One region of the Agrococcus phoenicis genome, then DNA from elsewhere that is predicted to be linked to it. Evidence: predicted binding sites of a transcription regulator. Region 1 holds the regulator's gene; each other region holds the start of a gene.
The links. Region 1 encodes HrcA, which represses chaperone genes, less so after heat shock. Its sites were predicted from a motif close to TTNGCACTCGNNNNNNNCGAGTGCNAA; they were not measured.

Region 1 (4,430 bases):
GCGAACCCTCTCCGAGCGATCCTCCGAGCACGTGGGCGTGCGCGTGGAACACGGTCTGACCGGCGAGCTCGCCGGTGTTGAACACGAGGCGGAAGTCGCCGTCGCCGCGCTCCCGAGCGATCGCCCGAGCCGCCTGCACCATCTCGGCCAGCAGCTCGGGGTCGCCGGCGCTCAGCTCCACCACGTCGCGGTACTGCGGCGTCTTCGGCACCACCAGCACGTGCATCGGCGCTTGGGGGTGGATGTCGGTGAACGCGATGATGCGATCGTTCTCGAGCACGATCTCGGCGGGGATCTCGCGCGCGATGATCTTCTCGAACACTGTCGTGTCAGCCATGCCGATCAGCCTACCTTCGCGCCGCTCGAGCGTGACCGCCGCACGACGCGCCTCACCACCGGCCGAGCCGCACCGAGAGCGCGGCGATCCCCGCGGGCCCCGCGGTCGAGGTGCGCAGCACGTGGTCGCCCATCCGCACCTGCACGGCGCCGGCGGCATCGAGCGCCTCGAGCTCGGCCGCGTCGATGCCGCCCTCGGGCCCGACCACCAGCAGCACGTCGCGCTCGACCGCCACCTCGGCGATGGTGAGGGATGCGGTGGGTTCGAGCACGAGCAGCTGCCACTGCGCGGCGAGCGCAGCGAGGCCTGCGGCGTCGACGACCTCGCGCACGTGGGGCAGGTGCGGGCGGATGGCCTGCTTGCCGGCCTCGCGCACCACCTTGCGCCAGCGCTCCAGCGACTTCTCGGCGCGATCGCCCTTCCACTGCACGACGCTGCGCCTCGCCTGCCACGGCACGATGGCGTCGATCCCGAGCTCGGTCGATGCCTGGACCGCCAGCTCGGCGCGGTCGCCCTTCGCGAGCGCCTGCGCGAGCCCGATGCGCGGGCTGGGCGGTGGCACCGCCTGCACGTGCTGCAGCACCACGTCCACGCCATCGCGGTCGGCGCGGTCGATGACGCCCTCCGCGAGCACTCCCCTGCCGTCGCTGACGAGCACGCGCTCGCCCCGCCGCATCCGCGAGACCACGGCGGCGTGGTGCGCCTCCTCGCCCGCCAGGGTCACGACATCGCCCGGGGCCGAGCCCTCGAGGGCCTCGTGCCAGTAGCAGTGCGCCATCAGAGCCGGAAGCGGTCGCGCATCTTGGCGAACAGGCCCTGCTTGAACTGCGAGAGCTGGGGGCCGGGCGCCTTGGTGCGCTCGCGCAGCTCGCGCAGCAGCTCCTCGGTGCGGCGATCGGTCTTCGTGGGCGTCAGCACCTGCACGCCCAGCTTGAGGTCGCCTCGCCCGGCGCCGCGCAGCCGCGTGACGCCGCGCTCGCCGACGGTGATGACGTCGCCCGACTGGGTGCCCGGGCGCACCTCGACCTCGACCGGCCCGTCGATGCTCTCGACGGTCGCCCGCGCCCCGAGCGCCGCATCCGGCATGGAGACCTCGAGCGTGCCCAGCAGGTCGTCGCCGTCGCGGCTGAAGACGTCGTGGTGGCGCACGTTGACCTCGAGGTAGAGGGTGCCTGCGGGGCCGCCGCCCTCGCCCACCTCGCCCTGGCCGGGCATCTGGATGCGCAGGCCCGTGTCGACCCCGGCCGGGATGTCGACCGGGATCGTGCGCTCTGCGCGCACGCGGCCGTGGCCGGCGCAGGTGTGGCACGGCTGCGGGATCACGGTGCCGTACCCCTGGCAGACGCCGCACGGCTGGCTCGTGACGACGTTGCCCAGCAGTGAGCGCACCTGGCGCTGCACGTGACCCGAGCCGCCGCACTGCAGGCAGCGCTCCGGGCTCGTGCCGGGCTCGGTGGCCGCGCCCTGGCACGTCTCGCAGAGCACGGCGGTCTGCACCCGCAGCTCGCGGTGCACGCCGAAGACGACGTCGGCGAGGTCCAGGTCGACGCGCAGCAGGCTGTCCTGGCCCGGCTGGCGCCTCGAGCGCGGGCCGCTCGAGCGGCCGCCGCCCCCGAAGAACTGCTCGAAGATGTCGCCGAAGCCGAAGGCGCCTGCGCCCGCAGCGGGACCGCGGTCGTACTCCGCTCGCGACTGCGGGTCGCCGAGCACGTCGTAGGCGTGCGTGACCTCCTTGAAGCGCTCGGAGGCGTCGTCGCTGGGATTCACATCCGGGTGCAGCTCACGTGCCAGCCTGCGGTAGGCCTTCTTGATCTCGTCCTGGCCGGCGTCGCGCGCGACGCCGAGGGTCTCGTAGTGGTCCGTCACTCAATCCTCGCTCAGCAGCCGCGTCAGGTAGCGCGCAACTGCGCGCACCGCGGCCATGTTCCCTGCGTAGTCCATCCGGGTCGGGCCCAGCACGCCGATGTGGCCCTCGGAGCCCCCGGTGCTGTAGGTCGAAGCCACGACGGCCGTCTCGCCGAGCGGTCCGGTGAGCTCGCGCCCGATGCGGGTCGCGATCTCGCCCTCGACACCCATCTCGTCGAACAGGCGCAGCAGCGTCACCTGCTCCTCGATGGCGTCGAGCACCGGCGTGACGGTGCCGTGGAAGTCTCGCTCCTCGCGCACGAGGTGCGAGGCGCCCGCCATGACGATGCGATCGCCCCCGCCTGCCTGCAGCATGTCGGTCAGCGCGTGAGCGACGGCGCCGGTGGCCGCTCGCAGCACCCCGGGGGCGGATGCGGTGGCACCGGCGAGGCGCTGGATCGCGTCGGCGGGCGCGAGCTCGCCGATCGTCTCCGTGAAGGCGCGCCCGAGCGCCATGGCCTGGTCGGGATCGATGCGCTGCTGCGCGTCGAGCACGCGCTGCTCGACGCGCCCGGAGTCGAGGATCAGCACCGCGAGCACCCGGTGCTCGGCGACCGCGACGAGCTCGACCCGGCGCACGACGGCGTGCCGTCGGATCGGCACCTGCACGAGCGCGACCTGGTTGGTCAGCTGCGACAGCAGCCGGGCGGTGCGGTCGAGCACGTCGTCGCGGTCGATCGAGTCGTCGAGGAAGCGGGAGATCGCGATGCGCTGCGCGTGCGTCAGCGGCTGCATGCGCTGCAGCCGATCCACGAAGACGCGGTAGCCCTTGTCGGTCGGCACGCGACCCGAGGAGGTGTGCGGGGCCGCGATCAGCTCCTCCTCCTCGAGCAGCGCCATGTCGTTGCGGATGGTGGCCGCGGACACGCCGAACGCGTGGCGCTCCACGATCGACTTCGAGCCCACGGGTTCGCGCAGCGCGACGTAGTCCTGGACGATCGCGCGCAGCACCTCGAGGCCGCGATCCGAGACCATGCGCGCTCCTCTCCCCGGCCGGCGGCGGGTGTCCCGCTCGCCCTGGCACTCTCGACTGCTGACTGCCAATCCTACCGCCCGTCATCTCGATCATGCGATGCACAGCCAGTTGGGCGCACAATGGTGCCAGCAGCACGGCCCAGGCGCGCTGCGACGACCATCGATGAGAGGCATGCCATGTCTGATCCCAACGCCCCCCGCGCAGAGGGCAACGACCCCGCGGAGCAGCGGACGAACGACGAGCAGTGGGCCGACGCGGAGCAGCGTGACGACGCTGCGCAGCCGCTCCTCGACGAGCCGCAGCGCTCGGCCGAGCCGCCGGTCGACGGCTTCGCGATCACCGACGAGCAGCACGCGGCGCCCAGTGCTCCCGCGGCACCGGGTCTCGGCGAGCCCGCGCAGTCCTTCTCCTCCCCGGCCATCGACCCGCTGTCGCACGACCCGGGTGCGGCAGGCACCGGAGCCTCCTCCGACACCGGGCCCGGTGCCGCTGCGCCCGGCCAGCCCGCGTTCGGTTCCATCGACGGCGGGCAGTCGTGGCAGCAGCCCGGCCCCGGCCTGTTCGGTGCAGCCCAGCAGGACGCCGGCCTGCACGATGCCGGCCAGCAGAGCGGCGAGCAGCACGGCGGCGGGTTCGGCGGCGGTCAGGCCGGCGCGCACCAGCCGGGCAGCGCCCCGTCCTCCGGTCAGCCCGGCAGCGCGCCCTCCTCCGGCCAGCCCGGCAGCTCCCCGTCCTACGGTCAGCCCGGTCAGGCATCTCCGCAGCACGGCGCCACGGACGCCGGCGCGCAGCCGCCGTTCACCCCCGGTCACCCGGGCCAGCAGCAGTACGGCCAGCCCGGGCAGCAGCCCTTCGGGCAGCCGGGCCAACCGCAGCACGGCCAGCCCGGCCAGGCGCAGCAGGGCCAGCAGCAGTACGGCCAGCCGCAGTACGGTCAGCCGCAGTACGGCGCGCCCGGTCAGCCCCAGTACCCCGCCTCGGTGCCGATGTCGCCCATCGACGAGAAGAACGCCGGCATGTGGGGGCACCTCTCCGGCCTCTCCACGATCGTCACCGGCGGCTACGGCGGCTGGATCGGCCCGCTGATCGTGTTCCTGATCTACAAGGACCGCAGCGCCTTCGCTCGTCAGGAGTCCAAGGAGGCGCTCAACTTCGGCATCCTCATGACGATCCTCACGGTCGGCCTGCTCGTGCTGGGCACGATCCTCAGCA
Region 2 (4,430 bases), 990 kb from region 1:
CCGACGCTCCGGTCGGCACTGGGGCCGGTGCGCCGCCGCCTCCCGGCGCCGACAGCCCCGTGCCGGCAGATGCGGCGGCGCGCGCGGCCGCCTCGGGTCGAGCCAAGCGCAAGGCCGACCGCGCCGCCGCGCGGCACGACGCCCTCGTGCCCGCGACGGCGGTCGAGACACGTGCGCAGGAGCGCGCGCGGGCGCGCCGCGAGCGCCTCGGCGTGCACGGCCAGGCTGTCGCGAACCCCGGCATCGGCATGTCGGGGCAGCTCATGCCGCCGGGCTTCGTGCCCGCGGTCGCGGAGGCGGTGCCGCAGCGGTTCGTGCCGGCCGGCTGGCAGGTGCAGAACCCGGTGGCGGGCATGCCGTTCGGCGGCGCGCAGATCGTGCAGGCCGCGCCGCAGCCCGGCCAGCGCCCGCCGATGCCCCAGGCGGCGGGCCCGTATGCGCCCAGCCCGTATGCGCCCAGCCCGTACGGCGCCTCCCCCATGCTGCCGCCGCACCAGGTGGTGATGATGCTCCCGCCACGGGTGCCGTGGTCGCCGCGCCAGCGCCGCGCCGCGCTGCTCAGTTCCTGGCTCGGGCAGACGCTCATGGCGCTCGCGACGCACCTGCTCACCGCCGGCGCGCTCATCGCGGGCTTCGCGCTGCTGCTGCACACCGGAGGCGACGGCGGCGACTTCGAGGCCGACTCCTTCACGGCGATCGTCGCGCGCTGGACGATGCCCGATCGCATCTGGGCGACCGCGCTCATCGGCCTCCTCGCCGGTGGCGGCCTGCTCGCCGGCGGCTGGCTCCTGCACGCGCTCTGGTCGGCCTCGGCGGGCCTCGCCAAGCCCCACCGCTCGACGTGGCTCGCCTGGCTGTGCACCACGGCTGCGACAGGCGTCATCGGCATGCTGCTCTGGCCGATCGCGCTGATCGGTGCGGTCTTCGCGATGCTGGCGAGCTCGAGCGCCTCCTTCACGGTCGGGACGATGTGGACGGCGCTGTTCTGGGAGCTCGGCATCGCGGTCGTGCTGACCGGGCTCGTCGGCATGCTCTTCGGATGGCTCTTCCTGTCGCAATCGCGCCCGCGGGTCGACCCGCGCGCGCTCGCCGAGCAGGAGGAGGCGGCGGCCCGCGCCCGCGACGAGGCAGAGCTCGCGATCGGGCGGGCAGAAGCGGCGCAGCGGTGACCCCCAGGCGCGCGCGGCGGATAGCGCCGCCCGACGTGCTGAGCGCCGAGCAGCGCGCGGCTGCGCGCGCGGCCGGCGGCCTCGGGCTCGGCTTCGTCGCAGCGGGCGCCGGCCTGTTCTGGGGGCTGCTGGTCGCCGCGCTGGTGGTAGCGCTCCTGCGCTGGGCGATCATCGATCTCTTCGACGACGTCGAGTGGGGGCTGCGCGTCGTCGACTGGATCGAGCAGCTCGACCCGGGATGGCTCGTGCCCCTCGTGCTCGCGCTGGTGCTCGTGGCGATCGCAGCGATCGCGCTCGGCTGCTGGCTCAGCACCCGGCGGATGCGCGCTGCCGACGTGGTCGGCGCGGCGGCGGTGACGTTCCGGGGCGCTGCGCTCGGCACCGGCCTGCAGGCCGTGCTCTCGACGCTGTCGAGCTGGGCGCTCGGGCTGCTGACGCTGCTGACCGGCGTGGTCGGCTTCTGGATCGTCGCATCGCTGTGGATCCTGCTGTCGATCGCCGTCTCATCGCTCATCGGCTGGCTCGCAGGCCCGCGCACCTGGGTGGCGCTCGCCCGGCGCGAAGCGCGCAGGGCGCACGCCCCGGCGTGAGCGCACGGGCGCCCCGCCGCGATCCGCAGCGTGCGCTGCGGCCGGGCGGGGCGCTGCCGATCGGCTACGCGGCGGCCCCTGCCGGCGAGGCCGTCGCGCCGGCGCTGCCACCGTCGGGTGAGCCGGCATCGAGCTGGGCGCGGCCGTCGCGCTGCTCGACGGTGATCCTGCGGGGCTTGGCGCGCTCGGCGATGGGGATCGTGAGCATCAGCACCCCGTGCTCGTAGCTCGCCTGGATGTGCTCCAGGTCGACGTCGGTGCCGAGCCCGAGCTGCCGCACGTAGCGGCCCGCCGGTCGCTCCTGCGCGAGCCACTGCGACCCATCCGCAGCCCCGATCGTGCGCTCGGCCTGGATCGTGAGCGTGTTGGCCTCGACATCGAGGTCGATCGAGCCGGGGTCGACGCCGGGCAGGTCGACGTTCACGACGTAGGCGTCACCTGCGCGGTACAGGTCCATCGGCATCCAGCTGGCCGCGCGCTGCGTGCCGCTGCTCGTCAGCAGCCGCGCCGCCATGCGGTCCATCTCCCGGAAGGGATCGAAGGTCAGTGCCATGACAACCACCTCCTCGTGCGTGAGCCGCCGCCCCGTGCGTCGGCTCGGTGTCCGTGGCGCTCGGGGATGCCGTGCATCCCGAGGTGCTCCCATGATTGGCACTCTCGCTCGGAGAGTGCCAATAGCGTGCTTCGCGATGGCTGAGAATCGGGAGCCTCCGAAGCGGTGAGCGCCTGCGGTGCGGGCTCAGTCGCGCAGCGCCGCGAGCATGCGCGCGGCCGCGCGCACCCGCACCGGCCGGCATCCCGCGGCCGTCAGCCTCGCCACGATCGCCGGCTCGCGCCGCGCCAGGATCACGCCCCGCTTCACGAGGAACGCAGGGCTCTTGCGGTGCTCGCGCAGGTCGCGCGCGAAGCGCAGCCCCATGGTCACCCAGCGCGAGCGCTGCACGCACAGCGCGTCGGCGAGGATGCCTCGACGCTTGGCCTCGGCCACCACCTCGGCCACGAAGATCCCCTCGGCGACGAAGCGCTTCGCGCCGTCGAGCGTCACCTCGTGCGCGCCGACGGTCTGGCTGCGCGAGAGGTCGTAGACCGGCGCGGTCGTGCGGCCGGTGCGCGCGAGCTCCTCGAGCGCGGCGAGCGCCCGGTCGCGATGCCAGGAGCCCGGGTGATCCCAGTCGGCCTCACCCGATTCGAGGCGGGGGAGCGCAGGATCGTCGCCCTCGCGGTAGTAGTCGTCGAGCCGCAGGATCGGCAGGCCGCTGAGCGCGGCGATGCGCGACTTGCCGGAGCCCGACGCGCCGCCGATGAGCACGACGCGCGCGAGGGGCTGGTCGGTCGCAGGCATGCCCTCAATCCTGCCCGATGCCGCGCGGTGGTCGACGCCGCCGGCGGCGGCCTCCTGCGCGCCCTCGCGCCGAGCGGTCGACGCCTACGCGCCTCCGTCGAGGAAGCGCTCGAGCAGCTCGGTCACGATCGCCGGCTGCTCCGAGTGCACCCAGTGGCCCGCGCCGCGCACCGTCACGCGGCGCACGTTCGGGAACCGCGCCTCCATCGCCTCGCGGAACTCGTCGCGCACGTAGCCCGATTCGGCCCCGCCGATCCAGAGCACCGGCCCCTCGTACACGGCTTCCGCCTCCGGGAATCCGCGCAGCACCGCCAGGTCTCGGCGCAGCACCTCGAGGTTCGGCATCCAGCGCCAGGCGGGGCCGCCCTCGCCCTGCTCGGCGCTCGTGGTGCGGCGCAGGCTCTGCAGCAGGAACCCGCGGATGCCCGGATCCGGCACCGCAGGCTCGAGCGCCGCGCTCGCCTCACCGCGCGACGCGATCGTCGCCAGGTCGATCGCGAGCATCGCGTCGATGAAGCCGCGGAACTCGTCGGCCGAGCGGTACTCGACCGGCGAGACGTCCACGACGACGAGCCGCGCGACCTTCTCGGGGTGGCGCAGCGCAGCCAGCATCGCCGCCTTGCCGCCCATCGAGTGGCCCACGAGCGTCGCTGGCTCGTCGATGACCCCGGCCACCGCATCCGCCATCTGCTCGTAGTCGAGCCGCTCCGTCCACGGCGACTGCCCGTGGTTCGGCATGTCGACGAGGGTCACGCGGTGGCGGTCGGCGAGCGCCTTGCCGATCGCCGTCCAGTTCTTACCCTGCCCGAAGAGGCCGTGGCAGAAGACGACGGGCGAGCCCTGCTCGCCCAGGTGCGTGGTGTGCAGGGTGCCGCTCGTCATGCGACCACGCTAGCGGCGGCGGAGCCGCGGGCCGGGAGCGCGGGCCTGGAGCGAGGGGCGGGGCGCAGCCCCCGCGAGCGGTCCGCAGCACTGCCGGGCGCGCTCGCCGTTCAGCGCCGCGTCAGTCGCCAGCCGCCATGATCGAGCCATGCGCGTGCTGCTGGTCGATGACGAGGTGCGCCTCGCCGAGGGCGTGCGGCGCGGGCTGCAGGCGGAGGGCATGACGGTGGACGTCGCCCACGACGGCGTCGACGGGCTCTGGCGGGCGCGCGAGTTCCGCTACGACATCGTGCTGCTCGACGTCATGATGCCCGGCATGAGCGGCTACCGCGTCTGCCAGACCATGCGCGCGGAGGGCGACTGGACCCCGGTGCTCTTCCTCACCGCGAAGGACGGCGAGTGGGATGAGGTCGAGGGGCTCGACACGGGCGGCGACGACTGGCTGAC
Region 3 (4,430 bases), 1.2 Mb from region 1:
TCATCGGCGCGGTCCTGGGCTTCATCGCGATGAAGAAGAATCCCGAGGCGAAGCCGTGGCCGCTCATCGCGGCGATCGTCGGCGTCGTCTTCGCCATCGCGTCGATCATCGTCTTCACCGTGCTGCTCGTGCAGTGGATGAACTACTTCGTCGCGATGGGCCAGATGCTGCCGTAGCGGCACCCGCCAGGTCGTCGGAGCCCCGGGCATGCGTGCTCGGGGCTCTGTCGTGCCTGCGCTCAGGCTGCGGAGACCCGGTCGGCCAGCACCGCGCGATGGCGGCCGCCGATGCGGGTGGCGAAGAGCGTCGCCCGCTGCGGCCCGGAGAGCTTCAGCCGCTTGCGGAAGGCTGCCGGGTCGATGTCGGCGCCTCGCTTCTTGATCTCCAGCTCGCCGATGCCCAGCTCGCGCAGCCGCCGTGCGATGCCGCGCTCGTCGAGCGGCAGGGTCTCGCGCACCCGGAACGCCTGGGCCAGGGGCGTCGCCACGTGCACCGGACCGCTCAGGTAGGCGATGCCGTCGCTGACGCCCGTCGCACCGAGCCGATCGGCGAGGGCACCGATGAGCTCGGCCCTGATCACCGCTCCGGCGGGCTCGAACAGGAACTCGCCGAGCTCGCCCTGCTCGGGGTGCGATGCCTCGCCCGTCAGCTCCGCAGCGCCGCCGTCGCCCAGCACGAGCGCGCTGCGCGCGACGCCCTCGCGAGCGAGCCGCCCCGTCCACACGACGGCCTCGACGGTCTCGAGCCCGTCCGTCACCCACTGGTGCTCCGCCTCCGCCGGCAGCAGCGCGCGATCGATGCCGGGCGCCAGCTTCACGCCCGACGGGCGCTCGCTCGCGAGCGCGAACACCGCGTCGAGCCCCGGCGACCAGTCGGCCGGGTCGCTCAGCCGCGTGCGCCCGTCGCGGCGGGCGGGGTCGAACCAGAGCGCCTCGGCGTCGACGGCCGTCTCGAGCGCATCGCCGTGCACGACGGATGCGTGCCACGCGGCGAGGTTGTACGACGCGACGGCCGCGGTCACCTCGTCGCGCTCGACCGCGGTGACCTCGAGCCCGAGGGTGGCGAAGGCGAGCGCGTCGGCACCGATGCCGCACCCCAGGTCGGCGACCGACGCGATGCCGGCCTCCCGCATCCGCCCCGCGTGGTGCGCGGCGACGCGCAGCCGCGTCGCCTGCTCGAGACCAGCCTCGGTGAAGAGCATGCCGCTGGCGAACTCGCCGAACTTCGCCCGTGCGCGCCGGCGGAGCCGCAGCTGCGTCAGCACGGCGGCCACCAGCCGCGGGTCGTGCCCCTCGGCGCGCAGGCGCGTGACGGCGCGCACGACGTCATCGCGGTCATCGATGCCGAGGCCGGCGTCGGAACCCTGCGCACTCGCCTCGACGCGCTCGAGCAGCGCCAGCCCCTCGGTCGACAGCAGCAGTCGTAGCGCATCGGCGTCCATGGCTCCAGTCAAGCATCGCCCGTCCGCCGCTCCGCCGCCCTCGCGCCGCTCGCTGCCCGTCGGCGCGCCCTCGAGCGGCGGCAGCACCACGAGGGAGGGGTGGTCAGGGCCAGCGCCGACGTCCGCCGCGGGCGAACGACTGGCACTCATGTTGACCGAGTGCCAATCGAGCGCCTAGGCTTGGGGTGTTGTCCGGCCCGTCCGGACGGACCCCAAAGTCTGACAAGAAAGAGGCAACCGTGTCGGTTTCCATCAAGCCGCTCGAGGACCGCATCGTCATCCAGCAGGTCGAGGCTGAGACGACCACTGCAAGCGGTCTCGTCATCCCTGACACCGCCAAGGAGAAGCCCCAGGAGGGCGAAGTCGTCGCCGTCGGCCCCGGCCGCATCGACGACAACGGCAACCGCGTCCCGATGGACGTGTCGGTCGGCGACCGCGTGCTCTACTCGAAGTACGGCGGCACCGAGGTCAAGTACGGCGCCGACGAGTACCTGGTGCTCTCGGCGCGCGACGTGCTCGCGATCGTGGAGCGCTGACGCACCACTGACGCACTGGCGGCTCCCCTGCACAGGGGAGCCGCCTTCGCATCTTCCAGGGAGGGATGATGGGGCAGCTCGCTCGCGCCGGTCTCGGCTACGCGCTGTTCGCCTACTTCGTCTGGGGCCTCCTCCCCATCTACCTGCAGCTCACCCGCGGCATCGAGGGGTTCGAGCTGATCGGCTGGCGCGTCATCTCGTCGGTCGTGGTCGCCGTCGCGCTCGTGGCCATGACGCGCGGCTGGGCGCGCATGCGCCAGGTGCTGCGCAGCCGCCGCGACACCTGGACGCTCGTGGCCGCCGGTCACGCGGTGCTCATCAACTGGACGGCCTTCGTCATCGGCGTCCTCTCCGATCGCGTGCTCGAGACGAGCCTGGGCTACTTCCTGAACCCGCTCGTGAGCGTCGTGCTCGCCGTCATCTTCCTCGGGGAGCGCCTGCGGGTGCTGCAGTGGATCGCGGTGGGCCTCGGCGCCGTCGGCGTCGGCGTCATGATCGTCGGCTACGGCGAGGTGCCGTGGGTCGGCCTGCTGGTGGCGTTCTCGTTCGGCACCTACGGCCTCATCAAGAAGCGCGTCGGGGGCTCGGTGGATGCGCTGTCGGGCTTCACGATCGAGACCGTCGCGGTGCTCCCCGCCTCCCTGGCGATGATGGCCTTCGCCTTCGCAGCCCATGGGGTGACCCTCGGTGCCATCGGGCTCACCGGCATCCTGGGCGCCGCCGGCTTCGGCATCGTGACCGCTGTGCCGCTGCTCGCCTTCGCCGCCGCGACCCGGCGCATCCCGCTCACGTGGGTCGCGTTCACGCAGTACCTCGCGCCGAGCATGACGTTCCTGTTCGGCGCCTTCGTCATGCACGAGCCGATGCCGCTCGAGCGATGGATCGGCTTCGCGTTCGTGTGGGCCTCGGTGCTGCTGGTCTCGTTTGACCTCCTCGCTCGGCACGCACGCCGCCCGGAGCGCCGCTAGTCGGGGAGCACGATCAAGATCCCTGTTGTCTTCTAGTTTCCTCGGACCTAGGATGGCGTCTAGTTGAATCACTGGCTTGCATGCCTCTGTAGGGTTTTGAAGAGAAGGCGGAACGACAATGAAGTCAATCGCGTCGACGATAATGCTGAATGTGATAGTCGCAGGTTCGCTCCTCTGGAGCGGCCCCTCTCCTTCGCTGGGAGGGGCCGACATGACCGTGAGCGATCGATATCCAACGAACTGCAGTTCTTCGATGTCAGGTAGGACGGGGAAAGTCACGTGCTCCTCCGGTAGTGGGCAGTTCAGGGCGAGGGTCTTGTGCTCGGCAGGGCAGGGCTATTCGGGCTGGACGGAATGGGGGCCGTGGGTAGGCATCAGGTCCACTTCATCCGCGACATGCGAAGGCGCAAGCTGGATCAACATCCGAATTGAAGCTGTTTTTTACGAGCGCCGGAATTAGAATCAGATCTCGGCTTAGTAGTTCGTCGTTGGAGTCGTCGATTGAATCGGCTAAGACGCATCTCCGCAAACCGAGCGCCGAGCGCATGATCTTCCCCGTGTAGCGACATCGAACATCATGCGCAGCGCGGATGGGCAGCAGAATTCGCACGGGCTATTGTTGTGTCCGGCAGTGTTGTCAGCTTCTTGCGGTGCCGCTTGAGCGGCGCGTTGGCCTTGGGTGCGCCTAGAAGTCGGCGTGGTTGTCTCGCTCGACTTCGTCGGCTCACAGCCTCGGCCCCGCCGCTACCGCCCGCGGCCTACATCTGGCGGCGCAGGTTCTCAGTAGTGCATCGCGCGCATCACCAGACTGTTACACGGCGAGGTGCTCCCCACCTCCCTGGCGATGATGGCCTTCGCCTTCGCGGCCCACGGGGTGACCCTCGGTGCCATCGGGCTCACCGGCATCCTGGGCGCCGCCGGCTTCGGCATCGTGACCGCTGTGCCGCTGCTCGCCTTCGCCGCCGCCACCCGGCGCATCCCGCTCACGTGGGTCGCGTTCACGCAGTACCTCGCGCCGAGCATGACGTTCCTGTTCGGCGCCTTCGTCATGCACGAGCCGATGCCGCTCGAGCGATGGATCGGCTTCGCGTTCGTGTGGGCCTCGGTGCTGCTGGTCTCGTTTGACCTCCTCGGCCGCCAGCTGCGGCGGCCCCGGCCGATCCCACCGGCTGCCTGAGGGCAGCTCCACCGCGTGCGGCAGCGCCGGTCGCTTGTCGCAAGACCGTTACAAGGTCGTGACGCGGAACGCCGTAAAAGTGGGCCTTCCTCGCCTACTGTTGCAACAACGCACGCGCCAGCGTGCACCCATGCAACACGAGGAGCACAATGCAGTCCTTCCTAAGCACCAAGGGGCGCAGCCCCCGCAGGCTCGCGGCACTCGGCGCCGCGACCGCGGGTGTCCTGCTGCTCGCCGCCTGTGCAGGCGGCGGAACCCCCGCGCCGTCCGAGTCGACCGACGCCTCTGAGACCGCTCCCGCTGAGGGC

Region 2: a site for HrcA is predicted at 2,408-2,434, ahead of AA0Z99_RS12730 (Hsp20/alpha crystallin family protein). Genes of this name have one in related genera too.
Region 3: a site for HrcA is predicted at 1,581-1,607, ahead of groES (co-chaperone GroES). Genes of this name have one in related genera too.

Annotation. Positions count from the first base shown of each region.
Region 1 is NZ_CP154854.1:796,900-801,329, reverse strand. It holds gene AA0Z99_RS03890 (histidine triad nucleotide-binding protein) at 1-337, opposite strand, end outside; gene AA0Z99_RS03885 (16S rRNA (uracil(1498)-N(3))-methyltransferase) at 390-1,115, opposite strand; gene dnaJ (molecular chaperone DnaJ) at 1,115-2,203, opposite strand; gene hrcA (heat-inducible transcriptional repressor HrcA) at 2,204-3,217, opposite strand; gene AA0Z99_RS03870 (DUF4870 domain-containing protein) at 3,395-4,430, shown strand, end outside.
Region 2 is NZ_CP154854.1:2,644,074-2,648,503, forward strand. It holds gene AA0Z99_RS12720 (hypothetical protein) at 60-1,169, shown strand; gene AA0Z99_RS12725 (hypothetical protein) at 1,166-1,759, shown strand; gene AA0Z99_RS12730 (Hsp20/alpha crystallin family protein) at 1,824-2,312, opposite strand; gene AA0Z99_RS12735 (ATP-binding protein) at 2,499-3,101, opposite strand; gene AA0Z99_RS12740 (alpha/beta fold hydrolase) at 3,186-3,983, opposite strand; gene AA0Z99_RS12745 (response regulator transcription factor) at 4,132-4,430, shown strand, end outside.
Region 3 is NZ_CP154854.1:1,974,227-1,978,656, reverse strand. It holds gene AA0Z99_RS09450 (hypothetical protein) at 1-176, shown strand, start outside; gene AA0Z99_RS09445 (THUMP-like domain-containing protein) at 239-1,441, opposite strand; gene groES (co-chaperone GroES) at 1,681-1,977, shown strand; gene rarD (EamA family transporter RarD) at 2,043-2,945, shown strand; gene AA0Z99_RS09430 (hypothetical protein) at 3,769-4,122, shown strand; gene AA0Z99_RS09425 (ABC transporter substrate-binding protein) at 4,272-4,430, shown strand, end outside.